3 regions of the Romboutsia sp. 1001713B170207_170306_H8 genome follow, and region 1 is predicted to be linked to each of the others. Evidence: predicted binding sites of a transcription regulator. Region 1 holds the regulator's gene; each other region holds the start of a gene.
The links. Region 1 encodes HrcA, which represses chaperone genes, less so after heat shock. Its sites were predicted from a motif close to TTAGCACTCNNNNNNNNNGAGTGCTAA; they were not measured.
Positions count from the first base shown of each region.

Region 1 (11,590 bases):
CGCAATAGCTCTTTCGACTCAATATAAAGATAATATAAGAGTTACAAGTTCAAACCCTAGAATATTAATATACCATACTCATAGTGCTGAAACTTACTCAAACTCACCTGATGGAAATTATCATTCACAAGATATAGAGAATTCTGTAATGCAAGTAGGTAGTTTGTTAACTACTGAATTGAGTAATAAGGGGTGGGGTGTAGTTCATACAACAAAATACCATGACTATCCATCATACAACAACTCGTACTCAAGTAGCTTAAGTACAATAAAAACATTACTTTCACAATATAATACTGTGGATATAGCTATAGATCTACATAGAGATGCATCTGCTGAGGTAAATGAAGAGTCTAATAAAAATTACACAACTACTATAAATGGAGAAAAAGTAGCTCAGTTTTGTTTTGTAGTAGGTATGAAAAATGAAAACATAGATGAAGTAATGAAAACAGCAACAGATCTTACTAATTTAGCAAATGAAAAGTATCCAGGTATAGCTAAAGCTGTAGTAGAGAAACCATATGGTAGATTTAATCAATATGTAGCTGATAAAGGCATCTTAATTGAAGTTGGAAGTAATGCAACTAGTATAGAAGAAGCGAGTGCTAGCGTTAAATATATAGCAGATGTATTAGATTCCTATTTTAAATAAGTTTTAAATTTAGGAGCTTATAATGAGTCGTTTAGAAAAACATATAGAGAGAAGATATAAAAAGCAAAGAAAAAGATTTATACTAAAGTTAGTATTTATCGCAACAATGACAGCTTTAACTAGTATATGTTTAGTTATAGTATATGATAATGCTAATACTATGTTAGGTAATTCTACATTTATAGATGCTAGTACAGAGATATTAGAAAGTTTAGGTATATATATAAAAAATCAAATTAGTAGCTTTAAATGATATTACTTTTAAAATTTGTAAATAAAAGAAATAAAATAGGACTTAAGTTGATACTTAAGTCTTATTTTATTTCTTTTATTTACATAAATGCGGATATATTATAAAATAAAAGCTATGATATTAATAATAAGGAGGAATAAAGGTGGACAATAAACAAAGTAGAACTAGAAATTTTAGTATAATAGCGCATATAGATCACGGGAAGTCTACCTTAGCTGATAGATTAATACAGAAAACAGGTCTTGTTAGTGATAGAGAAATGAAAGATCAGTTATTAGATAATATGGATCTTGAAAGAGAAAGAGGAATCACTATAAAGTTACAAAATATAAGATTAGTTTATAAAGCTAAGGATGGAAATGAATACTTCTTAAATCTTATAGATACTCCAGGTCACGTAGACTTTAACTATGAGGTATCTAGAAGTTTAGCAGCTTGTGAAGGTGCATTATTAGTAGTGGATGCAGCACAAGGTGTAGAAGCTCAAACTTTAGCTAATGTTTATTTAGCATTAGATCAAGATTTAGAAATATTACCAGTTATAAATAAGATAGATTTACCAAGTGCTAGACCAGATGAAATAAAGGCAGAGATAGAAGATATAATAGGTCTTGATGCTAGTGAAGCTCCACTTATATCTGCAAAAAGTGGATTAAACATAGAAGATGTTTTAGAAGCTATAGTAAAAAATATACCAGCTCCTCAAGGAGATAAAGAAGCGCCATTAAAAGCTTTGATATTTGACTCATACTATGATGCATATAAAGGTGTTATAGCTTATGTTAGAGTTTATGAAGGTACTGTTAAAAAAGGTATGACTATTAAGATGATGAACACTAATAAAACTTTCGAGGTAACTGAAGTTGGTGTTATGGCTCCTGGACAAAGAGAACTTGATGAATTAGCTGCAGGTGATGTTGGTTATATAGCTGCCAGCATAAAGGATATAAGAAGCTGTCATGTGGGAGACACAATTACTGATGCAAATAATCCTACTGAAAATTCATTACCAGGTTATAAGAAAGCTACTCCAATGGTTTATTGTGGTATATATCCAGGTGAAGGTGAAAAGTATGAAAATGTGAGGGATGCATTAGAAAAGATGCAAGTTAATGATGCTGCTCTTGAGTTTGAGTCAGAAACATCGGCTGCATTAGGATTTGGTTTTAGATGTGGATTCTTAGGTCTTTTACATTTAGAAATAATACAAGAAAGATTAGAAAGAGAGTTTGATCTGAACTTAGTTACAACTGCTCCTTCTGTTATATATAGAGTTACTAAGACTGATGGAGAAATAGTAATGGTTCAAAATCCAGCAAACTTACCAGAAGTATCTGAGATAAAAATGATAGAAGAGCCAATTGCAAAAGGTGATATCATTGTTCCTAAGGATTATGTAGGTGTAGTTATGGAGCTATGTCAAGAAAGACGTGGAACAATGTTAAATATGGAATATATAGATGAAAAAAGAGTTATGCTTCACTATGATCTTCCGTTAAATGAAGTTATATATGATTTCTTTGATGCATTAAAATCAAGAACAAGAGGATATGGCTCTCTAGATTATGAGATAAAAGGATATGTTCCTTCAGATCTTGTAAAACTTGATATATTAATAAATAAAGAGCAAGTAGATGCTTTAAGTTTTATAGTTCATGAAAGTAGAGCTTATCCAAGAGGTAAGGCTATGTGTGAGAAGTTAAAGAATGAAATACCAAGACATCAATTTGCTGTTCCAATACAAGCAGCGGTTGGAAATAAAGTTGTTGCAAGAGAGACTATAAGTGCACTTAGAAAAGACGTTCTTGCTAAGTGTTATGGAGGAGATATTTCTCGTAAGAAAAAGCTTCTTGAAAAACAAAAAGAAGGTAAGAAACGTATGAGACAAATAGGATCTGTAGAAGTTCCACAAAAAGCATTTATGTCTGTACTGAAATTAGATGATTAATATTAAATTTAAATAAAATAAAAAAACAGATACATAAAAATATGTGTCTGTTTTTTTATTTAATAAGATATTAAGATATGTAACCAATATATTAAATTTAATAATTAAAGAGAAGCTGGTAATACTAAATATGTAAAAAAATATATTTTTTATTATATTTGGTAAGGAGGCAGCTTATGAGTAATGGATTAAAGAAGACCTTAGGATTGGGAACCGCATTATCTACCGTAATAGGGCTAGTAATAGGTTCTGGTGTGTTTTTTAAACCTCAAGCAATATATACTACAACAAATGGTGCTCCAGGTCTTGGTATAATATCTTGGATAGTAGGTGGTATTATAACTATTATGGCTGGTCTTACGGCAGCGGAAGTATCAGCAGCTATTCCTAGAACTGGAGGCATGATGGTATATATAGAAGAAATATATGGAAAAAAGTGGGGCTTTTTAACAGGATGGATGCAAACTGTATTATTTTTTCCTGGTACAATAGCAGCTATAGCTGTAATATTTGCTCAACAATGTGCAGAGTTATTTGGATATTCAGCAACGAATATGTCTATAGTTCTTCCTATTGCTTTGGGTATAATAATACTATTAGCTCTTCTAAATAATATAGGATCTTCTTTTGGTGGTGCTATACAAAATATAGCAACAATAGGTAAATTATTGCCATTAATATTAATAATAATATTTGGATTTATAAAAGGTAATGGAGGTAATAGTGTATTTTCACCATTAGTTGGGCCTGGAGTAAATGCAAGTACTGCAATGGGACAAGTACTTATTGCAACTTTATTTGCATATGATGGATGGATAAATGTAGGGGCTATAGCGGGTGAAATGAAAAATCCAGGTAAGGACTTACCGACTGCAATAGTTGGAGGTTTATCTGCGGTTATGGCGGTATATATAATTATAAATTTAGCCTATTTGAGAGTTGCAGATGCATCAGAATTAGCATTAGTTACATCACCAGCAACATTGGTAGCTACAAGATTATTTGGTGATATTGGAGGAAAGATAATAACAATAGGTATATTAATATCTGTATTTGGAACACTAAATGGTTATCTTCTTACAGGACCTAGAATACCATATACTTTAGCTAGACAAAATATAATTCCAGGTAGTAAAGCATTATCAAAAGTAAATAAAGGAGGCTCTCCTACAAACTCAACTTGGCTAGTTGCTATATTAGCTTGTATATATGCTTTATCTGGACAGTTTAACTTATTAACAGATTTAACTGTATTTATAGTATGGGTATTTTATGTACTTACTTTTATAGGTGTTATAAAGTTAAGAAAAGATAATCCAGACTTAGATAGACCATATAAGGTTCCTTTATATCCTCTAATACCAATAATAGCTATAGTTGGAGGGTTATTCGTTATAGTTAATCAATTAATTACTGCTACGATTATAGCATTAGGAGGAATAATTATAACTTTAATAGGTATTCCAGTATATAGTTATATGTCTAAAAAAAATGAACATTAAAATTTTAATAGAAAATAATATTTAAATTGAAAAAAATGGGTAAAATAAAATAGATTAAAATATAAGTTCTATATAAAGTGTTTTTAGGCTTATATTTTAATCTTTTTTTATTATATAGAAATTTATATAACTATAATATGGTAAAAATAAGATGACTTAGAGTAAAATATAAATTACAAAAATAGATATTAAGGTAGGTATTTGAATGTTTGGATTGTACATACATATTCCATTTTGTGTAAAAAAATGTAACTATTGTGATTTTAACTCATTTAAATTAGATAAGAATCTAAAAAGTACATATTTAGAAGATTTAAGGAAAGAAATGGAATTATATAAAAATGAAGTAAGCGAAGAAATAACAAGTATATTTTTAGGCGGAGGAACTCCAAGTATACTAAATGGAGGTGAAATTAAATATATATTTAAATCTATAAAAGAAAATTTTAAGGTAAGTGATAATGCAGAGATAACTATAGAGTGTAATCCTGGAACGTTAACTGTAGATAAACTTAGAGCAATGAGAGAGTGTGGGATAAATAGGCTTAGTATAGGCTTACAAGCGACTCAAAATAATCATTTAAAATATATTGGAAGGATACATAGTTATGACGAGTTTGAGAAAAATTATAAAGAAGCTTTAAAAGAGGGATTTAAAAATATAAATGTAGACTTAATGTATTGTCTTCCTAATCAGACATTTGAGGAGTGGAAAGAAAGTTTAGAAAAGATAACGCATTTAAATCCGACTCATATATCTGCATATTCTTTAATATTAGAAGAAGGTACAGAACTATACAACATGCATCAAAGAAAAGAATTTAAACTTATGGATGAAGATACTGATATTGATATGTATGAATATACAATAAATTATCTAAATTCAAAAGGATATAAACAGTACGAAATATCAAATTATGCTAAAGAAGGATTTGAATGTGAGCATAATATACTTTACTGGAAGTGTGAACATTATATAGGATTAGGACCAGGTGCTTCTGGATATATTAAAAATATTAGATATGGAAACGTATGTGATTTAAATGAATATCATAAAATGATTGAAAAAAATGAAAAACCTATAGAAAGTAAAGAGATACTTAGTAAACAAGATAGTATAGAAGAGAAAATATTTATGGGTCTTAGAATGAATGACGGAATAAAATTTAATGATTTTAAAAATAAATTTAATATTGATTTTCTAGAAGTTTATAAAAGTCAATTAAGAGATTTAAGTGAAAAAGGATTAATATCTATAACTGAGGAAAGTATGAAATTAACTCAAAGAGGACGAGAAATATCTAATAGTATATTTATTGAATTTATGAATTAATAGTAAAAGTGTTGACAAAATAACTTTATAGTGATATAAATTAAATATAATCTTTTTAGCACTCGGATTTAGTGAGTGCTAACAGCAGGGAGGTGCAAGGATGGAATTAAATGAAAGAAAGTTAAATATCCTTAAAGCAATAATAAAAGACTACATAGATACTGCCGAAGCTGTAGGATCAAGAACTATATCTAAAAAGTATAACTTAGGTGTAAGTGCAGCTACGATAAGAAATGAAATGGCAGATCTAGAAGAATTAGGATATTTAATCCAACCTCATACATCTGCTGGTAGAGTACCAACGGAAAAAGGTTATAAATTATATGTAGATACACTTATGGCAACTAGTGAATTAAGTGACACAGATAAAAAGATGATTGAAAAATGTGTTCGTGATAATATAAATCACATACAAGATCTTATTCATGAAACTTCAAAGTTATTATCTGAGCTTACAAACTATACAACTATAGGATTTGCAAAAAACTTAGTTAATTATAGCACTATTAAACATATACAATTAGTTAGTATGAATGAAAATAATATTTTATTAATTGTAGTAACAGACAAAGGTGATATAAAGAAAGAAACTATATCCACTAAAGTTTATTTAGAACAAACAAAATTGAATATAATTTCTGATAATTTAACTAAAAAGCTAGGTGGAAAAACAATAACTCATTTAGACGATAGATTTGTAGCATTTATAAAACATGAAATTGGAGAGTACTCTAATTTAATTGATCAACTTATAAATGCGTTGAATTCAAATTTATCAAGTGAAGAGCTTTATATGACTTTAAGTGGAGCTACAAATATATTAAGCTATCCAGAGTTTAATGATGTATTAAAGGCAAGATCTTTTTTCAATATGCTAGAGGAAAAAGATAATATAACTAAGATGACAAAATCTAAAGGTATATTAAAAGATAATACAAATATAATTATTGGTAGTGATAATGAAGTTGCAGAAGCTCAAGAATATAGTGTTGTCACAACCACATACAAAGTTGATGAAAACTCAGTAGGAAGAATAAGCTTTATAGGGCCTACTAGAATGGATTATTCTAGGATTTACTCTATAATAAGTTATATCAACTTACTGATTAATAATAAAAAATAAAAATTGAGGGGTGCAGTATCTTGGAAAAAAATATTCAACAAGATGAAAAAGATACTTTAGTAAACGAAGAAGTGGAAAATCAAGAGGTTAATACACAAGACGTTAGTGCTGAAGAATCAACTGAGTCTAGCCAAGATGATAATGTAATAGACATAAATACGAGGTTAGATGAAGAAAAAATGAAAGAAGAATTAACTAAAGAAAAAGAAAAATATCAAAGGTTGCAAGCAGAATACTCAAATTATATAAGAAGAACAAATCAAGAGAAAGAAACAATTGGTTTATTCGCTAATGAAAAAATAATAACTGAACTTATACCAGTTATAGATAGTATGGAAAGAGCTGTTGAAGCTTGTGATAATAAAGAAGATAATTTATTTGAAGGTATAAACTTAGTTCATAAGCAACTTAAGGATACATTAGCTAAATTTGGTGTGGAGGAAATAGAAGCAGAAAATGCTGACTTTGATCCAAATCTACATTTAGCAGTTATGCAAGAAAGTGTAGATGGCATAGATGCTAACAAAGTAATAATGGTACTTCAAAAAGGTTATAAGTTAGGAACTAAAGTAATAAGACCTACAATGGTTAAAGTTTCTTGCTAAGTAAAATGTAAGTAAATTTATAAAAATTTAAATTATAATAAATCACTTAAGGAGGATATAAATTATGGGAAAAGTAATAGGAATAGATTTAGGAACAACTAACTCTTGCGTTGCAGTACTTGAAGGTGGAGAACCACAAATAATAGCAAATACAGAAGGTATGAGAACTACTCCATCAGTAGTAGCTTTCACTAAAGATGGAGAAAGAATAGTAGGAGAACCTGCTAAAAGACAAGCGGTTACAAATGCAGATAAAACTGTAATATCAATAAAAACTCATATGGGAACAGATTACAAAGTTAACATAGATGGTAAAGGATATACTCCACAAGAAATATCAGCTATAATATTACAAAAATTAAAAGCTGATGCTGAAAGTTATTTAGGTCAACCTGTAACTGAAGCTGTTATAACAGTACCAGCTTACTTTACAGATGCTCAAAGACAAGCAACTAAAGATGCTGGTAGAATAGCAGGTCTTGATGTTAAGAGAATAATAAATGAACCAACTGCTGCAGCTTTAGCATATGGTATGGATAAATTAGATCAAGAAAAGAAAATATTAGTATTTGACTTAGGTGGAGGTACTTTTGACGTATCTATACTTGAAATAGGTGATGGTACTTTCGAAGTTTTAGCTACTGCTGGTAATAATAGATTAGGTGGAGATGACTTTGACCAAGTTATAATAGATTATTTAGCTGATGAATTCAAAAAAGCTGAAGGTGTAGATTTAAGAAATGATAAAATGGCTCTTCAAAGATTAAAAGAAGCTGCTGAAAAAGCTAAAAAAGAATTATCTTCAACAATGAGCTCAAACATAAACTTACCATTTATAACAGCTACTGCAGAAGGTCCAAAGCATTTAAATATAGATTTAAGTAGAGCTAAATTTGATGAATTAACTTCTCATTTAGTTGAAAAAACTATGGAACCAACAAAAAGAGCATTACAAGATGCAGGATTATCTACATCTGATATAGATGATGTATTATTAGTAGGTGGATCTACAAGAATACCAGCTGTTCAAGAAGCTGTTAAGAAGTTTATAGGAAAAGATCCTCATAAAGGTATAAACCCAGATGAGTGTGTTGCTGCAGGTGCTGCTATACAAGCTGGTGTTTTAACTGGTGAAGTTAACGACTTATTATTATTAGACGTAACTCCATTATCATTAGGTATAGAAACTTTAGGTAATGTATTTACTAAAATAATAGAAAGAAATACAACTATACCAACTAAGAAGTCTCAAGTATTCTCAACTGCTCAAGATAACCAAACTGCTGTTGATATACATGTTCTTCAAGGTGAAAGAAGTATGGCTTACGACAATACTACTTTAGGTAGATTCCAATTAACTGATATACCACCAGCACAAAGAGGAATACCTCAAATAGAAGTTACTTTTGATATAGATGCTAATGGTATAGTTCATGTTACTGCTAAAGACTTAGGAACTGGAAAAGAACAAAAAGTAACTATAACTTCAGGAACTAATTTAAGTGAAGAAGAAATAGAAAGAAAAGTAAAAGAAGCTGAAATGAACGCTGAAGCTGATAAGCAAAAGAAAGATAAAATAGAAGCATTAAATCAAGCTGAATCTACTATATATCAAACAGAAAAGACTTTAAATGAAGTTGCTGATAAAATAAATGCAGATGACAAAGCTAATGTTGAAGCTGCAATAGCTGATTTAAAAGCTGTAAAAGATAGAGAAGATGCTACAGCTGAAGAAATAAGAAAAGCTATGGATGAAGTAATGAACAGATTCCAAAAAATATCTGAACAAATGTATCAAGCTGCAGCTCAAGAACAACAAGCACAAGGAGCTTCTCAAGAAGGGCCACAAGATGATAATGTTGTAGATGCTGACTTTACAGAAGTAAATGACGAAAAATAGGTTACAAAAACAGAGTAATTTTATATAATAAAATAGAATGTTAAATCTGTTAAATATAAAGAATAATAGCTTGTAGTTTTAATATTCTACAAGCTATTATTTTGTAAGATAAAGGTGGTGACAAACTTGAGTACTAAAAGAGACTACTATGAGGTACTGGGTGTAGGTAAGAGTGCTGATGAGAAAGAGATAAAAAAAGCTTATAGAAAACTAGCAATGCAATATCATCCAGATAGAAACCCTGATAATAAAGAGGCAGAAGAAAAGTTTAAAGAAATAAATGAAGCTTATGAAGTATTATCAGATGAAAATAAAAGAAGAACTTACGATCAATTTGGCCATGAAGGTGTAAATGGACAAGGCGGATTTGGTGGTCAAGGATTTGGAGGCTTCTCAGGGGGAGCTGGAGGATTCGAAGACATATTCGGGGATATATTTGGAGATATGTTCGGAGGTGGATTTGGTGGCTCAAGCCGTCAAAGAAGAAGAGGTCCTGAACGTGGAGCTGATATAAGACAAAATGTAACTATAGATTTTGAAGAAGCTGCTTTTGGTAAGAAAGTTTCAATAAAGATAAATAGAAGTGAAGAGTGTAATGAATGTCATGGATCTGGTGCAAAACCAGGTACATCTAAGAAAACTTGTCCAACATGTAATGGTAGTGGAGAAGTTAGAACTGTTCAAAGAACTCCTTTTGGTAACATAGCAAGCTCTAGAACATGTAGCGAATGCCATGGAGAGGGAGAAATTATAGAATCACCATGTAATAAATGTCATGGAACAGGAAGTACTAGAAAAGTTAAAACTATCGAAGTAGATATACCTGCTGGTATAGATGATGGTCAAATGATTAAGCTTTCTGGTCAAGGTGAAATTGGATCGAAAGGTGGTCCAAGAGGAGACCTTTATATAGTTGTAAATATTAAGAAACATTTATTATTTACAAGAGAAGGATATGATGTATACTTAGAAATGCCAGTATCATTTTCACAAGTTGCTTTAGGTGGAGAAATAGAAGTGCCTACATTAGATGGAAAGGTATCATATAATGTACCGGCTGGAACTCAAACTGGAACAGTGTTTAGACTAAGAGAAAAAGGTATACAAAAACTTAGAGGAAGCTCTAGAGGTGACCAATATGTTAAAGTAGTGGTTGAAACTCCAAAGCACTTAACAGATAAGCAAAAAGAACTTTTAAGAGAACTTGCTAAAGAGTCTGGTGATGAGGTTCATGAAAAAAAGAGGACATTCGGACAAAAAATAGAAGATATGTTTAAGAAAAAATAAAAGCTGTATTAATTAGGATAAAATTTAATTATAATAGTTCAGAGTTTAGATAATTGTTTACTTTGAACTATTATAGTTAAAATACCTAACTAATACAGTTTTTTTATTAAAATAGTAGAAGTATAAAATATTACTCATTCATGATTTCTATATAATTTAAATAATAATTTAAAATTGTATAAAAGAATGTTATAAAAGATAATAATAAATATGATATAATAAAATTTACGGAAAAATAGGAAATTTAATAGTAAAGGATGGACATAAATATGAAATGGATTGAAGTGACTATAAAAACTACTACGGAAGCTGTTGAAGCTATAACTAACATATTAGATGACTTAAGAACGGGTGGAGTTATGATAGAAGACCCTAAGGATTTCTTCTTCCAAAAGAAAAATGAACTAGATTGGGACTATGTTGAGGAAGAAGTTTTTAATAAGAGAAACAGCGAAGGTGTATTAATAAAAACATACATATCAGAAGAAAGAAATGTTATGGAATTAGTGGAAACTATAAAACAAAAAGTTTCATCTTTAACTGGATTTGGTATAGATATAGGTGAAGGAAGTGTATCTTTAGGACAAGTTAATGAAGAAGATTGGGCTAATGAGTGGAAAAAATACTACAAGCCTACTAAAATAGGAGAAAAATTAGTTGTAAAACCAACTTGGGAAAACTATGAAGTCCAAGAGGGAGATTTAGTAATAGAATTAGATCCAGGTATGGCATTTGGAACAGGAACTCATGAAACTACTACAATGTGTATGAGAGAACTAGAAAAGTACGTAAGAGAAGATTCTAAAGTATTTGATATAGGATGCGGAAGTGGAATACTTGCTATAGCTGCTGCAAAACTTGGGGCTAAAGATGTAATAGCTGTTGATTTAGATGAAGTAGCTGTAAAGGTAGCAGCAGAAAATGTTGCTCATAATAATGTAGAGAATTCTGTTAAGGTTCTTCATGGAAACTTAATAGATGTGG
Region 1 is NZ_JADNAX010000005.1:89,325-100,914, reverse strand. It holds gene spoIIP (stage II sporulation protein P) at 1-655, shown strand, start outside; gene I2A66_RS11150 (hypothetical protein) at 678-908, shown strand; gene lepA (translation elongation factor 4) at 1,051-2,856, shown strand; gene I2A66_RS11140 (APC family permease) at 3,033-4,358, shown strand; gene hemW (radical SAM family heme chaperone HemW) at 4,564-5,691, shown strand; gene hrcA (heat-inducible transcriptional repressor HrcA) at 5,792-6,814, shown strand; gene grpE (nucleotide exchange factor GrpE) at 6,835-7,419, shown strand; gene dnaK (molecular chaperone DnaK) at 7,484-9,319, shown strand; gene dnaJ (molecular chaperone DnaJ) at 9,446-10,606, shown strand; gene prmA (50S ribosomal protein L11 methyltransferase) at 10,876-11,590, shown strand, end outside.

Region 2 (11,590 bases), on a different contig from region 1:
ATCAACTTTTTCAAAGTGAGTTTCAAAACCTAGTTTTTCTCCCACTAATTTTGTTAAAGTTGATTTTCCAGCACCTACATTTCCTGCTACAGTTATAAACTTATCTCTACTAGCGGGAGTATTACTTTGGTTTATTAATTTAAACATGTTGCTGTCCTCCTAAAGTTGTCATTGCTTTTGTTACTTTGTCTATTATGAAATTTCTGTCTTTCTCATTATTTAAGAAATCTAAATTAGAATTATCTATTTCTATGATTATAGGTTCTTTTCCCATAAAATTATGTTTTATAGATAGGGGGTTAAAATAATATTTATACTCAGATCTTAACTCATCGATATAATTTCTATCCATTTGTCTTTCAAAACTTCTATCTCTCATAGCAATTCTTTTCATCAACACATCTGTATCAGAATTCAAGTATACGATTATATCTGGTTGAGGTAAATCATTAACAAAAGTATTGTACACTTGTTTATATCTATGAAATTGCATTTTATCAAGTGTTAAACCTGCAAATATAAGATTTTTTATTATATGATAATCACTTACAACACCAATATGGTTGCTTAAAAGCTCTTTTTCTGTGTCTTCTAATTGTTTTACTCTATTAAATAAAAAGAATGCTTCTGTTTGTAAAGCATAACCTTTTATATCTGTATAAAACTTTGATAAAAAAGGATTTTCTTCAACTATTTCTCTTAAAAGAGTATAATTGAAGTGTTCATTAAGGATTGTTGCAAGAGTAGTTTTACCTACTCCAATAGGACCCTCTATAGCAATAAAAATACCTCTATCGTTCATATAAGTTCACCTTCTATTGATTAATGTCTAGTGTATTTTATCAAAAAATTTTAATTAATTCTACTCTAGATTTTTAGAACTAAGTTTGTATATGATAAAAAGATTATTTAAATTAATTGCATAATGGGTAAATTAAGTCTATAAACAAACGTAAAAATAACAAATAAGGAGAAAAAATAATGAATGTATATGAAAAAGAAAACTCAGTTGTATTAGAAGGAATCACAGATTTTGATCCTAAGCATATATTTGAATGTGGTCAATGTTTTAGATGGCATAGACAAGATGATGATTCTTATACAGGTGTAGCAAAAGGAAAAATATTAAATGTAAAAAGAGAAGGAAATATTGTTTATTTAAATAATACTAATTTAGAGGACTTTAATAACATTTGGTTTAATTACTTTGATTTAGAAAGAAATTATACAGAGATAAAAAACACATTGAGAAGTATGGATGAATATTTAGATAAAGCAAGTGATTTTGGATGGGGAATAAGGATACTTCAGCAAGATGGATGGGAAATGCTTATATCATTTATAATTTCGTCAAATAATAGAATACCAATGATTCAAAGAGCAATAGAAAATTTATCAGAGAGATTTGGAGAGTATATAGGGGAGTATAATGGAAAAAAATATTACTCGTTTCCAACTCCTGAACAATTAAATAAGGCATCGCAAGAAGAAATAAGAGCCTGTCAAACTGGATTTAGAGATAAGTATATAAAAAGCACAACTCAAAGAGTTGTTGAGGACAATGATAATGTGGGTGAATATACTAAATTAAGTACGGATGAATGTTTAAAAGAGTTATTGAAATTTAATGGTGTAGGACCTAAAGTCGGTGATTGTATAGCATTATTTGGGATGAGAAAATATGATACATTCCCTGTTGATGTTTGGGTAAAAAGAGTAATGCAAGAATTTTATGTTACAGAAGATATGAGTTTACCAAAAATAAGAGCATATGCTATTGATAAGTTTGGAGATTTAGCTGGGTTCGCACAACAATATCTATTCTACTATGCTAGAGAGTTGGGTATAGGTAGATAGTCTAATAGGGAGGGAATATGGATATTGTACAAGGTTTAATATTAGGATTTTTAATTTTATCCTATATATCAGGGACCATAATATCAATGACAATATTACTTGAAAATAGAGACCCTTCTAAAACTGTAACTTGGCTATTGATATTTATTTTACTACCAGGGATAGGTTTAATTATTTACGCTGTTTTTGGAAGAAATTTAAGGAAAATAAAGATATTTAAAACCCAAGAGTTAGCTAGTAATATGAAGGAAGAGAAACTATTTAAAAATATAGAAGAAATAAATAAATTAATAGAGTTAGAACAAGATACCATTAGCATAAGCAAATTCTTAAAAGATAATGAAGAGGACAACGCACGTCTAAAAATAATAAGTTTATTACTAAATACAGGTATGTTTCCTTTCACTACAAACAATAAAGTAGATATATTTATAGATGGAAATGAAAAGTTTAAAAATCTTTTGGATGATATAAGTAAAGCTAATAATCATATACATTTAGAATACTTTATTATAAAAGATAGTGAAATAGGTCAAAAAATAAAACAACTATTAATAAAAAAAGCTAAAGAAAATGTTAAAGTTAGAATTTTATATGATGATGTAGGGTGTTGGAGATTTTGGTTTCATAGAAAATTTTTTAATGAGATGAAGTCTTATGGTATAGAGATTGTACCATTTTTACCTACTAAGTTTCCTATTATAGGAGGTAAATTAAATTATAGGAACCATAGGAAGATAGCTGTTATAGATGGGAAAATAGGATATACAGGAGGAGTAAACATAGGCGATGAATATATGGGTAAAAACAAAAAGTTTGGATATTGGAGAGATACTCATATTAGAATAGAAGGAACATCTGTATATATGTTGCAAATGACATTTTTAATTGATTGGTATTACAATACAAAAGAAGTTTTATTAGATAAAGAATATTTTCCTAAGTTAAGTGAATGTGGAAATTCTATGATACAAGTTGTAGCAAGTGGTCCAGATAGTGATTGGGAGGCTATACACTATGCATATTTTTTAGGTATATGCGAAGCTAAAAAAAGCATATACATTGAAACACCATATTTTATACCAGATGAAAGTATATTAAGAGCTTTAAAGAGCGCTGCATTAAGTGGAGTAGATGTTAGAATTATATTCCCTAAAATAGTAGATCATAAAATAGTTAATACAGCTTCTTATTCATACTTTGATGACATCCTGAAATCTGGAGGAAAAGTATATTTATATAATAAAGGATTCATTCATTCGAAAGTCATTATTATAGATGATATTATAGCATCTACAGGTTCTGCTAATATGGATCTAAGAAGTTTCATGTTAAATTTTGAGATAAATGCATTTATATATGATCAAACTGTTATTAAATTAATGAAGGATGACTTCTTTGAGGATATGAAAAACAGTGAAGAAATAAATATAGATGAATTTAAAAATAGAAGTATAGTTAAAAAGTCTAAAGAATCTATAGCTAGATTGTTTTCTCCAATATTATAATATTCTAACATTAATGCATTTTAAAGGGGGAATTATGTCTAAAATGGGCGTTTTAAAATACTTAAAAAGAGTTGAAAAATATATGTGATTGGTATATCATAATAATTGTTAGCACTCTTAATTAAAGAGTGATAAAATATAAGTTAATTAATATTTCAATCTACATATAAAAATTCATTAGGAGGTATAAACAATGAAAATAAGACCATTAGCTGACAGAGTTGTAATTAAAAAAGTTGAAGCAGAAGAAAAAACTGCAAGTGGAATAGTTTTACCTGGAGCTGCTAAAGAACAGCCTCAAATAGCAGAAGTTGTTGAAGTTGGTCCAGGAGGAATTGTTGATGGAAAAGAGATAACTATGGAATTAAAAGTTGGAGATAAGGTTATATTCCAAAAATATTCTGGAACTGAAGTTAAATTAGATGGACAAGAATATACAATATTAAGACAAAGCGAAATACTTGCTGTTGTAGAATAATTAATTAGGAGGGGTTAAGATGGCTAAAGAAATTAAATTTGCTCAAGATACAAGAAAAGCTTTAGAAACTGGTGTGAATAAGTTAGCAGATACTGTTAAAGTTACATTAGGACCAAAGGGAAGAAATGTAATACTAGATAAAAAATTTGGTGCACCATTAATAACAAATGATGGTGTTACTATAGCTAAGGAAATAGAGTTAGAAGATAGATTTGAAAATATGGGAGCTCAACTTGTTAAAGAAGTTGCTATAAAAACTAATGATGTAGCAGGAGATGGTACTACTACTGCTACAGTTTTAGCTCAAGCTATTATAAGAGAAGGTTTAAAAAATGTAACTGCAGGAGCTAATCCAATACTTATAAGAAAAGGTATACAAAAAGCTGTTGAAGTTGCAGTTGAAGAATTAAAATCTCAATCAAGAACTATAGAAACAAAAGAGTCTATATCTCAAATAGCTTCTATATCGGCAGGAGATGAAGAGGTTGGGAAATTAATAGCTGAAGCTATGGAAATAGTAGGAAGAGATGGTGTTATAACTGTTGAAGAATCTAAAACTATGCATACTGAATTAGATACAGTTGAAGGTATGCAATTTGATAGAGGATTTGTGTCTGCGTATATGGTAACAGATGTAGATAAGATGGAAGCAGTATTAAATGACCCATACATATTAATAACAGACAAGAAAATATCTAATATACAAGAAATATTACCAGTTCTTGAGCAAATAGTTCAACAAGGTAGAAAGTTATTAATAATAGCTGAAGATGTTGAAGGTGAAGCATTATCTACATTAGTAGTTAACAAATTAAGAGGAACATTTGAAGTTGTTGCAGTTAAAGCTCCAGGGTTTGGAGATAGAAGAAAACAAATGTTAGAAGATATAGCTATACTTACTGGAGGAACAGTAATATCTGAAGAATTAGGATATGAATTAAAAGAAGCGGATTTATCATTATTAGGTAGAGCATCTTCTGTTAAAGTTAATAAGGAAACTACTACAATAGTAGGTGGAGTTGGAGAAAAAGTAGATATAGAAAATAGAGTTAGTCAAATAAAACATCAAATATCAGAAACTACTTCTGAATTTGATAAAGAGAAATTAATGGAAAGATTAGCTAAACTTTCTGGTGGAGTAGCTGTAGTTAAAGTTGGGGCTACAACAGAAGTTGAAATGAAAGAGAAAAAGCTAAGAATAGAAGATGCACTAAATGCAACTAGAGCTGGTGTTGAAGAAGGTATGGTAGCTGGTGGAGGTACTGCATTGGTAAGCGTAATACCAGTTGTGGAAAAACTAATAGAAAACTTAGATGGTGAAGCTAAAATAGGTGCTCAAATAGTAAGAAGGGCACTAGAAGAGCCATTAAGACAAATTGCAATTAATGCAGGACTTGAAGGTGCAGTTATAATACAGAATGTAATGACTTCTGAACCTGAAGTTGGTTTTGATGCACTAAATGAACAATATGTAAATATGATAGAAGCAGGTATAGTTGACCCAACTAAGGTTACTAGAAGTGCTTTACAAAATGCAGCATCTATAGCAGGAGTATTTTTAACAACAGAGGCTGCTGTTGCTGATATACCAGGAGAAGAACAACCTCCAATGGGTGGCGGAATGCCAGGGATGATGTAATTAAAGTTTAAATAAAAACGTCATGAAGATATTAAATTTAATGTCTTCATGACGTTTTTTATTGCATTTTATAAGGATAATAATGGAAAACACATAAGTTGATAAGTTATAATTAATACATAGTGTAAATTAAAATATAAATTAAGGGGAGTATAATATGGATATAAGAGAATTATTAAGTGGGGTTAAAAATGGTTCGGTTAATATTGATGAAGCCTTAAAGTCCCTTAAAGATTTACCATATGAGGATATAGGGTACGCTAATATAGACCATCATAGAGAAATAAGGACAGGGTATCCTGAAGTTATTTATTGTGAAGGAAAAAATGATGATCAAATTATTGGGATAATAGAAAGAATGACACAAAAAAACAGTAATATACTTGGTACAAGGTGTAGAAAAGAAACTTATAACAAAGTAAAACAAATTTACCCTAATGCAGAATATGAAGATATTTCGAAAATTTTAAAAATACAAAATCATGATATAGAAAATAACGGGAAGGGCAAGATTGTTGTGATTACAGGAGGAACATCAGATATACCAGTAGCAGATGAAGCTTATTATACAGCTAAATTTTTAGGTAATACTGTAGAGAGAATATATGATGTAGGAGTTGCAGGAATACATAGGTTATTAAGTAAAAAGCATATAATTGAAAGTGCGAGGGTAATAATAGCTGTTGCAGGTATGGAGGGAGCATTGCCGAGTGTTGTAGGAGGACTTGTAGATGTACCGATAATAGCTGTACCAACATCTGTAGGATATGGAGCTAATTTTGGAGGATTATCATCGCTTTTAACAATGTTAAACAGTTGTGCATCTGGGATATCAGTTGTTAATATAGATAATGGATTTGGAGCAGGTTATCTAGCTTCAATGATTAATAAGCTAAAGTAGGTTAATGGGGGTAAGATATGGATCAAAGGATAATTTATTTTGATATTGTAAATGGAATATCAGGGGATATGACTTTAGCAACTCTTTTAAACTTAGGAGTTTCGAAGGAAATATTTTTAGAAGAACTGAGTAAGTTGAATTTAAATAACGAATTTGAAATAAAAATAATATCTAAGATTGAAAATGGAATAAAAGGGACAAATGTAGATGTAATAATAAAAGAGCAAAACGTTCATAGACATTTAGTAGATATATATAATATAATTGATCAAAGTTATTTAAATGAAAATGTAAAAAGTATGGCTAAAAAAGTATTTATGACAATCGGTGAGGCTGAAGCTAATGTTCATGGTACTACTATAGATAAAATTCATTTTCATGAAGTCGGAGCAATAGATTCTATTGTAGATATTGTAGGAGCATGTATACTTATAGATTTACTATGCGTGGATAAAATATATTCAACACATGTTCCAGTAGGTTCGGGACTTGTGAAATGCGATCATGGTGTTATGCCTATACCAGCACCTGCCACTTTAGAAATATTAAAAGGAGTTCCTATAAAGTTAAATTCTGTAAAAGGAGAGTGTACAACTCCGACAGGAGCTGCAATAATAAAAACATTATGTGATGAATTTGTTGATGTATTAGAATTTGAACCAAAACAAATAGGATATGGGATAGGTCATAAGACATTTGAGATACCTAATATGTTGAGAAGTGTATTAGGTATAAAAAAAAACAAAAATTTATATATGAAATAATTTGTAATATTGATGATATGTCTCCGGAAGTATACTCTTATGTATATGAGAAATTATTAGATGAGGGTGTATTAGATATATATACAGAAAGTATATATATGAAAAAAAATAGACCAGCAACTAAATTATGTGTATTGTGCAAAGAGCAAGACTTAAATAGATTTATAGAAATTATACTTATACAAACTAGCAGTTTTGGGGTAAGGTATAATAAGTATAGTAGAGAGGAACTAAATAGATCTTTTCAAAAAATACATACAAAATATGGTGAAGTTACTGTAAAGTTAGGATACTATAATAATAAACTAATTAAAGCTACTCCTGAGTATGAAGAATGTAAATCTATAGCAAAACGATATGATATAAGCATAAATGAAGTATATTTTGAAATAAACTGTATAATAAAACAGAAAATTAATTCTAAATTGTTGACATAAGGAATAAATTTTGATAAATTTATATACACCTAAAGAAATAAAATTGAAATTAAACGTCACTCGTATATACCCGAAAATAAGGTTTGGGAGTTTCTACCGAGATACCGTAAATATCTTGACTATGAGTGAAATTATTATTAGCAAAGTATCAAAGTAAAGTAAATATGTAGGCTGATAAATGAATCCCTATATGTTAGCTATAAATGGATACTTTGAAAGCCTGTATAGTAATTTCACTTCTAAGTAAAAATTTGAAGTTATTATACAGGTTTTTTTTATTTATACTTTTTTAATACGAACAAAAATACAAATATATAATAAAAAATTCGATAAGGTAAATAATGAAAGGAGAAAAACTATGGCAACTATAATAAAAGAAGGTTTAACGTTTGATGATGTTTTACTGATACCACAAAAATCAGAGGTATTGCCACAAAATGTTAAGACAGAAACATATCTAACTAATAAAATAAAACTTAACATACCTTTAATGAGTGCAGGTATGGATACAGTTACAGAGTCAAAAATGGCTATATCAATGGCTAGACAAGGTGGTATAGGAATAATCCATAAAAATATGACGATAGAAGAACAAGCGTTAGAAGTTGACAAAGTTAAAAGAAGTGAAAGTGGTGTTATAGTAGATCCTTTCTATTTATCAAAAGATCATACAATAAAAGATGCAGATGATATAATGGGTAGATATAAGATATCAGGAGTTCCAATAGTAGATGAATATAATAAGTTAATTGGGATAATAACTAATAGAGATATAAAATTTGAAGATGATATGACTAGACGCATCGAAGATGCTATGACTAAAGAAAATTTAGTTACTGCAAGAGAAGGAATTGATTTAGTAGAAGCTCAAGCTATACTAAAGAAACATAAAATTGAAAAACTACCTATAGTAGATGATGAAGGTTACTTAAAAGGTTTAATAACTATAAAGGATATAGAAAAGAAAATTCAATATCCAAACTCAGCAAAAGATTCACATGGAAGACTTTTATGTGGAGCAGCAGTAGGAATAGGATCAGACCTTATAGAAAGAGTGTCAGCTTTAGTGAAAGCTAATGTTGATGTAGTTGTTTTAGATAGTGCTCATGGACATTCTAAAGGAGTTATAAATGCTGTTACAAGAATAAAAGAAGTATATCCAGAACTTCAAGTAATAGCAGGAAATGTTGCTACAGCTCAAGCTACAGAAGATTTAATAAAAGCAGGAGCGGACTGTGTAAAGGTAGGTATTGGTCCTGGTTCTATATGTACAACAAGAGTTGTTGCAGGAATTGGGGTTCCTCAATTAACAGCAGTTATGGATTGTGCTCAGGTTGCAGCAAAGTATAACGTACCTATAATTGCTGATGGTGGTATAAAGTACTCAGGAGATATTGTAAAAGCATTAGCAGGTGGAGCATCAGTTTGTATGATGGGATCAATGTTTGCTGGAACAGAAGAAAGTCCGGGTGAAACAGTTCTTTACAAAGGTAGATCATATAAAACATATAGAGGAATGGGATCTATAGCAGCTATGGAGAAGGGGTCTAAAGATAGATATTTCCAAAGCGATGCTAAGAAATTAGTTCCAGAAGGTGTTGAAGGAATGGTTCCATATAAGGGTAGAGCTGAAGATATAATATTCCAAATGTTAGGTGGTATAAGATCTGGACTAGGATACTGTGGAGCGCAAACGATAACTGCATTACAAGAAAAAGCTCAATTTGTAAAAATAACAGCAGCATCATTAAAAGAAAGTCATCCACATGACATAACAATAAGCAAAGAAGCGCCAAACTATAGTTCACAAGGAGATATGTAGACAATATGAAGAAGCATGAATTAGTACTTGTAGTTGATTTTGGGGGACAATATAATCAATTAATAGCAAGAAGAGTAAGAGAGAATAATGTATACTGTGAAATAATACCTTATACTACAGATATAGAAACAATAAAATCGAAGAATCCGAAAGGGATAATATTTACAGGTGGACCTAATAGTGCATATTTAGATAACTCTCCTACGATATCAAAAGAGATATTTGATATAGGAGTACCAATACTAGGTATTTGCTACGGAGTACAAATAATGTCTCATGTATTGGGTGGAAATGTAAGAAAAGGTAATGCTAATGAAAAAGAATATGGTAGAACTGAAATAAAATATGAAGAATCTGCTATATTTGAAGGTATGTCAACAAATATTGTATGGATGAGTCATACAGATTTAATAGATAGAGTTCCAGATGGATTTAAAATAGTAGCTCATACTAAAGATTGTCCAGTTGCTGCTATGGAAAATACAGAGAAAAAATTGTATGGAGTACAGTTCCATCCAGAAGTTGAACATTGTTTAGAAGGAGATAAAGTTCTTACTAACTTCTTATATAATGTTTGTGGTGTAAGTGGAGACTGGACTACAGATACATTTATAGAAGATAAGATAAATGAATTAAAAGCTATAATAGGTGACAAAAAAGTACTATGTGCATTAAGTGGTGGAGTGGATTCATCTGTTGCTGCTGTACTTGTACACAGAGCTATAGGAGATAACTTAACTTGTGTATTTGTTGATCATGGTTTACTTAGAAAAAATGAAGGTGACGATGTAGAAAGAATATTCAGAGATAAGTTTGATATGAACTTAATTAGAGTTAATTGTGAAGATAGATTCTTAGGTAAATTAAAGGGAGTAACAGAGCCAGAATCTAAGAGAAAAATAATAGGTGAAGAATTCATAAGAGTATTTGAAGAAGAATCAGCTAAATTAGGAAAAATGGACTTTTTAGTTCAAGGAACTATATATCCAGATGTAGTAGAAAGTGGGCATGGAGAAGCAGCTACTATAAAATCTCACCATAATGTTGGTGGAATACCTGAAGATATAGAATTCCAAATAGTTGAGCCACTAAGAGAATTATTTAAAGATGAAGTAAGAAAAATAGGGTTAGAGTTAGGTATAGAAGAAGGTTTAATATTTAGGCATCCATTCCCAGGACCAGGATTAGGTATAAGGGTTATAGGAGAAGTTACTAAAGAAAGATGTGACATATTAAGAGAAGCTGATGCTATATATATGGATGAACTTAAAAAAGCTGGATTATATAAAGAAATATGGCAAGCATTTGCGACATTGCCAGATGTAAAAACTGTTGGAGTTATGGGAGATGAAAGAACATATGCTTACTTAGTAGGTTTAAGAGCAGTTACATCTTCTGATGGAATGACTTCTGACTGGTATAAGATGCCGTATGATGTTTTAGAAAAAATATCAAACAGAATTGTAAATGAAGTTGATGGAGCAAATAGAGTAGTTTATGATATAACTTCAAAACCACCAGGAACAATAGAGTGGGAATAATATAAAATAAGGGGGATTTATTATAATAATTAATTTTATTATAATAGATTCTTTTTTATTTCAAATTAATTGTAGTTAATGTTTATTAAACATAATATAAAAATTTAGACAACAAAAGGTAAAGACATTTAGGAGGAATAACATGAAATTTAAAAAAATATTTTCATTAGGTACAGCAGTAATGTTATCTGCATCTATGTTAGTTGGATGTGGATCAAAATCTTCAAATGGATCATCAGATGATGTTATAAAAGTAGGTATGGTAGCGGATACAGGTGGAATAAATGATGAATCCTTCAATCAAAGTGCATGGGAAGGTCTTCAACAAGCACAAAAAGATTTTAATATTGAAATAAAAGTTATAGAATCTAAGCAAGCATCAGAGTATATTTCAAATATAGAAAGTCTTGTTGATGAAGATATGGATTTAGTAATAGGTGTTGGTAATACTATGAAAGATGATATCGAAACACAAGCAAAGAATTATCCAGAACAACAATTTGCAATAATAGATGAGACGTATGATAAAATACCCGAAAATGTAACACCTATATTATTTAAAGAAAATGAAGCTACATTTTTAGCTGGAGTTATAGCAGGAAAAACAACAAATACTAATAAAATTGGATTTATAGGTGGTATG
Region 2 is NZ_JADNAX010000007.1:47,637-59,226, forward strand. It holds gene I2A66_RS12700 (deoxynucleoside kinase) at 1-147, opposite strand, end outside; gene I2A66_RS12705 (deoxynucleoside kinase) at 140-802, opposite strand; gene I2A66_RS12710 (DNA-3-methyladenine glycosylase family protein) at 982-1,857, shown strand; gene cls (cardiolipin synthase) at 1,875-3,365, shown strand; gene I2A66_RS12720 (co-chaperone GroES) at 3,559-3,843, shown strand; gene groL (chaperonin GroEL) at 3,863-5,482, shown strand; gene larB (nickel pincer cofactor biosynthesis protein LarB) at 5,640-6,383, shown strand; partial or broken gene larC (nickel pincer cofactor biosynthesis protein LarC) at 6,452-7,584, shown strand; purine riboswitch at 7,625-7,726, shown strand; gene guaB (IMP dehydrogenase) at 7,943-9,406, shown strand; gene guaA (glutamine-hydrolyzing GMP synthase) at 9,412-10,947, shown strand; gene I2A66_RS12755 (BMP family lipoprotein) at 11,090-11,590, shown strand, end outside.
Region 2: I2A66_RS12720 (co-chaperone GroES) is a predicted target of HrcA. The motif match lies at 3,474-3,500, and genes of this name have one in related genera.

Region 3 (11,590 bases), on a different contig from region 1:
ATTGGAATCCACCAAACCCAAATACTGCTAACGCCACAAAACATACAGCGTAAACCATACCTAATGAAGGATGTATTAAATCTCCTATATATTCCTTTGGACTTTTACCCATTATTTTTGAGTTTAATGTTTCAGAATAAGAAACTGGTACCATTATACAAGCTCCTAATAAAGCCCATATAGCCATAGCTTCTACGTTTACTTCTCCTGAAGCAGAGAATTTAGATAAAGCACCAAGAACCCCTATTATAGCTCCAGTACCTATCATTGCACCTAATGATATAGATGCAGGTCCTATTATGTTTTTAAATTTTAATCCAGCTGGCTTAGTAGCTTTCTTTTGTATCATGCCTATTGTTCTTATTGATGTAAATGCGCCAACAATTAACATGAATGGTAAGAATACTGGCCAAACCGCATCAGAAATACCTGTTATGATAGTTTCTAATTGATGTAACATGCGTTTTTCTCCTTCTTAAATATAAATTTTTATAATTTCTACGCTTTTAGGATATTTTAACCTTAATAATATAAAAATATCAATAAAAAAAACAAGATACATTATTTTTAATTAAATCCATATTAAATAAAAGCAATAAATTTTTAAATTATATTGCTTAAAAACTAAAAAAGTTTTCCTTTTAGATTTAACTAAAAAATATATCTTGTTATGTATTATTCGCCAATTATAAATCAATAATATCAATATCTAATAATAATTGTCAAGTATTTATCATTTATTTTTTATTTTTTTATTTTTCAATAAATTATTTTTTATTTTTTCTACCTATTTATATATAATTCTAAACATATGCAAATTTTATTTTAAAATTTCAAATTATCATTTAAGATTTCTATATATCTCAAGGATTCGGATACTAGCATTTTACTTTCATGCTTTTCATTATCATTTATTCTCTCTTTCCAAATTTTATCAAAGAATATTTTTAATATTTCATCTAATTTTTTATCATTTATAATTAAGTAGTTTTCACTATCTTCATTGGGGTTTTCTTTTAAAAATGACATATTTTTTGATAAATACATTGATGGTTTTTCTTCATTTTTAAAATCATCCAATACAGAGTTCTCAATAACCTTAAGATTTATATTATCTTTTTCTTCTAACAGTTTTTTCATATGACTTAAATGACGCTGTCTTTGTTCTAAACTTAAATTTATAGGCTTATTGAAAAATGTCATATTTCCACTAGATACATATGTTCTAAACACTGATTCATACATGATAATATTTAATTTAGAATTATATGTTACATTTTGTAGTATTGTATCTATTTTTTTTAGCTTAATTAACGCTTCTTTCTCATCTCCAAAAATATTTTTACCAATTTCTAAAAATAAATCTGATGGCATAAACAACTCAGTTACTGATCCAACTAACCACCTTAAATCTTGATCCATGATGTAATTCATATAGCGTTGGCTTATAATTATCTCTTCTGGTGTTTTTTTTCTAAACATATGTCTACTTTGAGTGCTTATCATCTCTTCTAAAGTATGGTACATTTCATCAACTACATCATCATCTGTAGATGTTATCGTTGTTATACACTTATGATTGTTGTAAATAGCTGTATGAGCACATTTATTTTTTACTGCTGACATAAATATATTTGATGGAAAGTCACAACTATATAATTCAGCATTAATCCTCCCCCTTGATGTAACCATATTTATGAACAACATCACATCAAATATTATTTCTTTAATATCATTATCAGAATCAAAACTTATCAAGTACTTCATTTTCACTAACTCTTTATGATTACTAGACTTATTATTTTCACCATTTCTTATTCCTGCAAGATGCACCTTATCTTCTCTATTTAAAGAAAATAAATTACAAAGTACTGTCATATCTGAAAGCCCCGCTTCTTCTATAAAACTTATTATCTCATCATCTAAATATTTTTTTCTAAGTGTAGGATTTATTGTTTGTATACTATTATTTTTTCTAATATCTTTTTTTAATGTTTTTTTATTATTTTTATTGTAACTATATAAATAAGATTCACTTAACTTTTCTTCTATCGTTTTTTTCAAAATTTCACTTTTATTTTCATTTTCTGTAGTATTTATTTCAAAATAATCACTTATATCACGTAGTGATGACTCACTTGAAGATTTTACTATAAAATCAGCTGTAATTTTACTTATATTTTTTATATTCTTAGCAGCTGGTAACATAGTTGAATTAATCCACTTACTGATATAAGATACATCATATCCTAATTCCATAGCTAGAGAGTAATTCTTTTGTCCCGAAAAATAAATTAATTTCTCAATTAATTTACCAAATTCTCTTTCAATCATTTCTAACCCTCCTTTTTGTAAAATGCACATTTTTATAATATCATACCCATATTATGTACACAATGTTATGATATCTATTTTATCGAAAATAGTCGTATTTTTAGTTTTTTATCATTTATTTGATAAAATTGAATCTTTTTATTTCAAGTTTCATCATTTTATTTCATTTGTTGGTGTATATCCTTATATGTTATGTTTATAATGTAATATATTTTTAAGTATATTTTTAACTTTAATAATAAATTTTCGTAATAGATTAAAATATAGTGTTATGTATTGTTCGCCGACAAATTATAACATAATTTTAATTTCGAAATTCAATACTGCAAATAAAGTGTATTAAATTTATATTTAACAAAGACAACTATTTACATAGTTGTTTCTCTTGATACCTATTTTTATATTGTTAAATTAAAATCCTTTATTCAACACACCTCTAATATCAAATTAAATTATTCATTTTAATTATTTATAAATATATTTTCTACTTATTTTAGACTAACATACATTTTTTAATAATTATTGTAAAAGATAAACTTATATTGAAATAATTTATTTTTAAAACTTTCTTACTAGGTACTATTTTAACTTCCAAGTAATATATATTGTTTAATTTAAGGAGGAAACTTATATTATGAATGCATCTAATAACAAAAAAGAAAATCAATTTTTTTATGGATGGATAATCGTTATAGCATGCTTACTTATACAAATCATTCCCTTTGGAGTAGGCGCTAACCTACCACCTGCATTTACAAATTATGTTGTGAAAGGAGAAGGTTTTAGCTTTGCTGCATTTTCATTAATATTTACCATAGGTACTATAGCATCTGCTATTTGTTCTCCTTTTATAGGAAAATTATTCACTAAAGTTAATGCGAAAGTATTATATATAGTTGGTTCTATACTACTTGGTGGAGGATTTATGTTATATTCATTTGCAGGTAATAATTTATTTGCATATTATGCAATAGCTGCATTGGTTCAAGTAGGGCTTGCAATAGTATCAGCTATAGGAGTTCCAACGCTTATTAACTCTTGGTTCAAAGTTAATAAAGGCCTTGCTATGGGTATTGCATTTTCCGGAGGTGGTATAGGTAATATATTCCTTCAAGTGTTAGCAGGAAAATGGTTATCTGATCCAAACATAGGATATAGGGGAGCTTATTTAAGATTTGGTATGATAGCTTTAATTACATCATTACTAATTTCAATATTCCTTATAAGAATGCCGAAATCTGATGCTGAATTAGCTGCTAATATACCTAAAAAGAAAAAAGGAGAAGAACATGCCATAAATCATATACCTTGGGGTTATAAAGTATCAGAAGTAACTAAAATGGCTCAGTTTTGGATAATTGGTATATCATTTATATTTGTAGGATTCTATGTAAGTGGTATGGTACTTCAATTTATAGCCTTCTTTCAAAATCTAGAAGCTTCTGGTCAACTTAGAATGCCTGCTGCTATGATTGCATCTTTATTTGGCTTTTTCTCAATATTCGGTAATCTATTCGGAGGAGTATTATTTGATAAATTAGGACTATCTAAATCATTTGGTCTTGCAGGTATTTTAGTTGTTACATGTGGTATTTGTTTAATATTTGTTCCTAATATAAATGAACTTGCATATATATTTGCTGCTGGGTTAGGTATCTCAATGTTCTCATATATTATGGGCCCTTCATATATGACTGGAGTATTATTCGGTGATAGAGATTATGGTACTATACTAGGATTGATACAAGTATTCTTTGCCTTAGGATTCGCTATAGGTTCGCCTATATTCGGAATAATTCTAGATAGATTTGGTTGGAATGCAGGTTGGATATCTACCATAGTTTATGCAATAATCGCTTATATCGGTTTAATAAGTGCATGCTCAACTATATTAAGAGTAAACAAAGAAAATAATGTAACTGAAACAAAAAGAATATCTTAATAATATAAAAAATGCTGTTAATAAACCAAATATAAAGTTAGGTTTATTAACAGCATTTTGATTTCCTATATAATTATTACTATAAAGAAATTACAATACTCATTAACTTATTACTTCTCTGTATAAATTCTTCTAATTCTTCTGGTTTTAATTCCTTATTTGATAATAATGCTAAGTCTATTATTTGATTACATATTAAATCTATACTTTCTTTCTTATCTTCATTGCCTTTTAATGATAATATCTTTTGTATTATAGGATTCTTTTCATTTATAACAAGAGTTTTTTCTTCTTGGAGATTCATACCTAAATCCATACCTACAAACCTAGATTGCATTTCCATCATTCTTCTGGTATGTTCTGATACCAATACTATAGCTGGTATTTCTTCATTTTTTAAGCTTTCAACAGAGTAATTTTTTATTTTATTTTCAGATATACTCTTAAATATATCTTTTAATATATTTTTATCTTCTTCTTTCATATTAGATTCGTCTTTATTTTTTAATACTTCAGATATATCTGAGTCTATTCTATTAAAGCTAGTGCCTGCTTCTTTATACTCCATAAAAGAAATAAAATGGTTATCTATACTAGAATCCAACACAACTGCGTTTAATCCATATTCTTTGAACAATTTTATATATTGAGATTGTTGCTTCTGATCACTTATATAAAATACTTTATTTTCATGACTTTCTTTTGAAGATTCCTTATAATCATTTAATGTCATGTAATTTCCTTCTATATCTTTAAATAAGATATAATCTTTTATCTTTTCATAGAAAGATTCATCCTTTAAACATCCAAATTTTATAAATACTTGTATATCATCCCAGAACTTATTATATTCATCCCTTTCATTTTTAAATAGAGATTTTAGTTTATCAGCCACCTTCTTAACTATATGTTTAGATATCTTAGTAACATCTCTATCATTTTGTAAGAAACTTCTAGATACATTTAAAGGTAAGTCTGGACAATCTATTACACCTTTAAGTAATAATAAAAACTCTGGTATAACTTCTTTTATATTATCTGCTACAAATACTTGATTATTATAAAGTTTTACTTTTCCTTCAACTAATTCAAATTCATTATTTAATTTAGGGAAATACAGTATCCCCTTTAAGTTGAATGGATAATCCACATTTAAATGTATCCAAAATAAGGGCTCTTCAAAAGAATTAAATACCTTTCTGTAAAATTCTTTATACTCTTCATCTGTACAATCCTTAGGTGATTTTAACCATAGAGGATTAATATCATTTAAAGGTTTTTTTTCAAATTCATCATTACTTCCCTCATCATTTTTATCATCAGAAGCTTCTAAATAAATTTCAACAGGTAAGAATGAACAATATTTTTCTATAATTTCTCTTACTTCATATTCATTTAAAAACTCTTTACTATCATCATCTAAATATAGAGTTATACTTGTTCCTCTTTCTGTTCTAGTATCAGATTTAGATATTTCATACTCAAGCCCATCTTCTGATACCCATCTAACAGGTTGTGCATTTTCTATATAAGACATTGTATCTATTTGTACTTTTTTAGATACCATGAACGAAGAATAAAATCCTAGTCCAAAATGGCCTATTATATCATTAGATTCTTCTATCTTATCCTTATACTTATTAAAGAAATCTTCTGCACCAGAGAATGCAACTTGATTTATATATTTTTCAACCTCTTCAGCTGTCATACCTATACCATTATCAGTAAAACATAAAGTTCCATCGTTTTGATTTATTGATACGGTTATCTTGTATTTGCTATCCCCATTATCATTAGCTTCTCCTAGTGAAACTAACCTCTTATATTTATTTACTGCATCACATCCATTACTTATAAGTTCCCTTATGAATATATCCTTATCAGAGTATAACCATTTTTTTATTATAGGGAAAATATTTTCTGTATGTATTGAAATACTACCTTTTTGTACTGACACTAGTACCCCTCCTTTTAATAATGTCATTTTATTTATAAAATTAAAAATTTATAGTCTATCTATAGTTAAAGATAAAATATATAAACTATACTTAATTTATATATTCTATCCTTAACTCTGATATCCTATAAATTTTCTAACTATACTTTAAATTTTAAATCCAATCTATTATATTAATCTATAGATATATATTTTTTAGGTTCATTTTGTTTTATATTTAATTTTGGAACTATTAGTTGTAAAATTCCATTATTGTAACCAGCTTTTATATCTTCTTCTTTTACACTGTCCCCAACATAAAAACTACGAGAACATTGTCCTGTATATCTTTCTCTATGAATATAGTTTCTTTCTGCATTATTTTCCTCATTAGATTCACTCTTAAATGCACTAACTATTAAATACCCATTGTCTAAAGATATTTTTATATCTTCTTTTTTAAATCCTGGTAAGTCCATGTCTATAATGTAATTATCACCTTGCTCCTGAATATCAGTTTTCATCATTTTTTGATAATTAACTGGTTTAAAAAACTCATTTTCAAATAACTCATCAAAAAAACTATCATTAAATAAATTTCCTATATTTCTTCTAGGTACTAATTTCATATATATCACCTTCCTTACAATTATTATTATACTCTTTTTATTAGCACTGTCAACCGATGAGTGCTAATAAATTATATAAAACTTTTATTTTATATATAATTCTTTTTTAAATAAAAAAATAAGGAATGCCATTTGGCACTCCTTATTTTTTTATTTAAAGTATTTCACACCTGATTCAAATATCATTTGGTCTTTTTCACCTAATATATTCTTACATACTTGATTTCCAATTCTCTCAGAGTGACCCATTTTACCTAATATTCTTCCATCTACACTAGTTATACCTTCAACTCCATAGAAAGATCCATTTGGATTAAAATCTATATCATAAGTTGCATTTCCATTAAAGTCTACATATTGAGTGGCTATTTGTCCATTTTCTATTAAAGTTCTCATAGTTTCTTCATTAGCAACAAATTTACCTTCTCCATGAGATATAGGTATACTATGTATATCACCTACAGATGTATTAGCTAGCCAAGGTGACTTATTAGAAGCTATTCTAGTTTGAACCATCTTAGCTTGATGTCTTCCTATATTATTATAAGTAAGTGTTGGTGCATCGACACTTGGCTTTCTTATTTCACCATATGGCACTAATCCAAGCTTTATAAGAGCCTGGAATCCATTACAAATACCTAGCATTAACCCATCTTGCTTAGTTAAAAATTCATTTACAGCTTCTGCTACCCTTTCATTTCTAAATACTGTAGCTATAAATTTAGCAGAACCATCAGGTTCATCTCCTGCACTAAATCCTCCTGGTAGCATAATCATTTGTGAAGATTTTATTTCTTTAACTATTGTATCTATAGATTCTTCTATATCTTTATAAGTTAAGTTTTTAAATACTTTTATACTTACATTAGCTCCTGCTTTTTCAAATGCTTTAGATAAATCATACTCACAGTTTGTTCCAGGGAATGTTGGTATAAATACCTTAGGAGATACAATACTTATAGATGATTTTTTAGCTTCTCCACCTGATACAAAGTTTATAGTTTCTATCTTATCTTTAATTTCTATAGATTTAGTTGGGAATATTGGCTCTAAAGTATCACAATGCGCTTTATATAGTTCGTCTAATAATATGTCTTCATCTGCTATAACTATACTTTCTTTTTCAATTGTATTACCTAATACTATATAGTTATATCCATCTAGTATACTTAAATCATTACTAGCTAGTTCAAGAACTATATTTCCATAACTTGCTTCAAATAGTTTATCCGTTTCTTCATATAAATTACTAGATTCTTCATTAAATTTAAATCCTATTTTATTGCCAAATGCCATCTTACTTATAGCTTCACCTACGCCTGCAAATCCTAATGCATATGTTGATAAAACCTGTTTTTTGTGTATAAGTTCTCTTAATTTCTCTAGATTTTTCTTTAATTCATCAAAGTTAACAACTCCATTTTCTAATCTTTCTGTGCATAACATTACAACTTTTGAATTAGCCTTCTTAAATTCTGGGGATACTACTACTTTTGCATCTACAGTATCCACAGCAAAAGAAACTAACGTTGGAGGAACCTCTATATCTTTAAATGTTCCTGACATACTATCTTTACCACCTATTGCAGGTATTTCAAGTTTATTTTGAGCATAGAATGCACCAAGTAAAGCAGAGAATGGTTTACCCCACTTAGTTGGATTATCCCCAAGCTTTTCAAAATACTCTTGTAAAGTAAGTCTTGTTGTTTTATAATTACCCCCAATAGCAACAAGTTTACACACAGATTCAACAACTGCATATAACGCTCCATGGAATGGACTCCATTTACCTATCTTAGGATTATATCCATATGTCATTATTGTAGAGGTATTCGTCTCCCCTTTAAGTACAGGAATTTTCGCAACCATCCCTTGAGCTGGAGTACTTTGGTACCTACCACCAAACGGCATAAGTACAGTATTGCTTCCTATTGTATTATCAAATTTTTCTACTAATCCTTTTTGTGAGCAAACATTTAAATCTGATAATGTTTCTATAAATTTATCTTTTAATGAAACTTCTTTAGCTAGAGCTATATCTGATAAACCTTCTGAAAATATACAAACTCCATCAGTCGATGAGTATTCACTATCATTTTTATATGAACTTGAATTAAAGAAAGTTTTCTCTTCATTTACTTTACTAACATGAACCTTAGTAGTTTGTTTCACACCATTTGTATCTAAGAATTCTCTATTAATATCTACTATAGCCTTTTTATTCCAAAACATTCTTAAATAACCTGTATCTGTTACTGTAGCAACATGAGTAGCTTCTAAATTTTCTTCTTTAGCTAAAGCTATAAATTTATCTTTATTTTCTTTATTTATAGCAACTGCCATACGTTCTTGAGATTCTGATATTGCAAGTTCAGTTCCATCAAGTCCATCATACTTTTTAGGAACTAAATCTAAGTTTATATCTAAACTATCTGCTATTTCACCTATAGCAACACAAACTCCACCCGCTCCAAAGTCATTACATCTTTTTATCATTTGTGCAACTTCTTTATTTCTAAAGAATCTTTGTATTTTTCTTTCATTAGGAGCATCACCTTTTTGAACTTCAGCACTACAATTAAGTATTGATTCTTCACTATGTTCTTTAGATGAACCAGTAGCTCCTCCACATCCATCTCTTCCTGTTTTTCCACCAAGAAGTATTATTACATCTCCTGATATTGGTCTTTCTCTAACTACATTTTCTTTAGGTACTGCTGCTATAACCGCACCTATTTCCATTCTCTTTGCTACGAAATCTTCATCATATACTTCAGCAACTTGACCTGTGGTTAATCCTATTTGGTTACCATATGAACTATATCCATGAGCTGCTTCAGTAGTTATTTTCCTTTGCATTAATTTGCCTGATAATGTATCTTCTAAAGACGTTCTAGGATCGGCACTTCCAGTTACACGCATAGCTTGATATACATAACTTCTTCCTGATAATGGATCCCTTATAGCTCCACCTAAACAAGTAGCAGCTCCACCAAATGGTTCAATTTCAGTTGGATGATTGTGAGTTTCATTTTTAAACATTACTAAATACTTTTCAATCTTACCTTCTATTTCAACATCAACATTTATACTACATGCATTTATTTCTTCACTTACATCTAAATCTTCTAACTTACCATCTTTTCTTAATTCTTTCATAGCTATTGTTGCTATATCCATTAAGCATATATCTTTTTTTCTATCTATATATACTTTTTCTCTTGAATTAATATACATTTCATAAGCTTCTTTAACTATATCTGTATATTTACCTTCTTCTATTTGAACATCTTCTATTTCCGTCATAAAAGTAGTATGCCTACAATGATCCGACCAATAAGTATCTAATACTTTTATTTCTGTTATAGTTGGATTTCTCTTTTCCGTGTCTTTAAAATATTTTTGGATATGTTCTAAATCAAGTATTGTCATAGCAAGACCTCTTCCCTCTAAGAAATCTTGTAACCCTTCATAACTTAAATCTATAAATCCATTTAATATTTCTACTGAAGTAGGTATTTCGGTTTCCATTTTTAATGTTTCTGGTTTATTTAAACTAGCTTCTCTACTATCTACAGGATTTATACAATATCTTTTTATTTTATTAAATTGCTCATCTGTTATATTACCACTTAGTATATAAACCTTAGCTGTATTTATAATAGGTCTAACTCCATTATTAACTACTTGTATACATTGTGATGCCCAGTCACCTCTTTGATCATACTGTCCTGGTAAATATTCTATTGCAAATATTCTTTTATCATATTTATTTAAATTCGATATTTCTTCATGATAAATTACATCTAAATTGGGCTCAGAAAATATACTTATTACCGCATTACTGTAAGCTTCGTCAGATATACCTTCTATATCGTATCTATTTAATACTCTTATATCTTCTATAGTATCTATATGTAAATTTTCTACTAAATCTTTCTTTAAAGCTTTAGCTTCAAGGTCAAAGCCTTGTCTTTTCTCAACTAATATTCTTTTGACATTTTCAGTATTTAACATGCCTTTCCCCCCATATTTTTAGAAAATTCTAAACTCCTATATCAGTTCTATAATGCATACCTTCAAAGCTTATTTTCTTAATGTTTTCATATACCTTTTCTGCTGCATCCTTTACTGAAGCTGCTTTTGCTGTTAATCCAATTACTCTTCCACCATTTGTAAGCAAGTTTCCATTATCCATCTTAGTTCCACTATGGAAAACAACTATATCTTTATCTAGATTCTCAAGTCCAGTTATTATCTTTCCTTTTTCATAAGAATCAGGGTACCCTATAGATGTAAGCATTACACAAACTGATTCTTCATCTTTATAATTTATTTCTATATCACTTAGTTTATTGTCTATTATTGCATTCATTATTTTATTTAAATCCGTATCTAATCTAAATAAAATCGATTGAGTTTCAGGATCCCCAAATCTAGTATTATATTCTAATACTTTGGGTCCATCTTCTGTAATCATTAAACCTACAAATAATATTCCTTTGTAATTTAATTTATCTTTTTTAAATCCCTCTAATGTAGCATCTAATACATTTGTTTTTATGCTTTTGGCTAATTCATCTGTATACACTTCACTTGGAGAAAAAGTTCCCATACCTCCTGTATTAGGTCCTTCTTCATTGTCATACACTTTCTTATGGTCTTTTGCACTTACCATAGGAACTATAATATTGTTATCTACAAATGCTAATATAGATGTTTCTATTCCACTTAGAAACTCTTCTATAA
Region 3 is NZ_JADNAX010000007.1:69,683-81,272, reverse strand. It holds gene I2A66_RS12830 (alanine:cation symporter family protein) at 1-460, opposite strand, end outside; gene I2A66_RS12825 (hypothetical protein) at 826-2,334, opposite strand; gene I2A66_RS12820 (conjugated bile salt MFS transporter) at 2,969-4,276, shown strand; gene htpG (molecular chaperone HtpG) at 4,356-6,260, opposite strand; gene I2A66_RS12810 (Hsp20/alpha crystallin family protein) at 6,407-6,841, opposite strand; gene I2A66_RS12805 (phosphoribosylformylglycinamidine synthase) at 6,992-10,858, opposite strand; gene purD (phosphoribosylamine--glycine ligase) at 10,887-11,590, opposite strand, start outside.
Region 3: I2A66_RS12810 (Hsp20/alpha crystallin family protein) is a predicted target of HrcA. The motif match lies at 6,882-6,908, and genes of this name have one in related genera.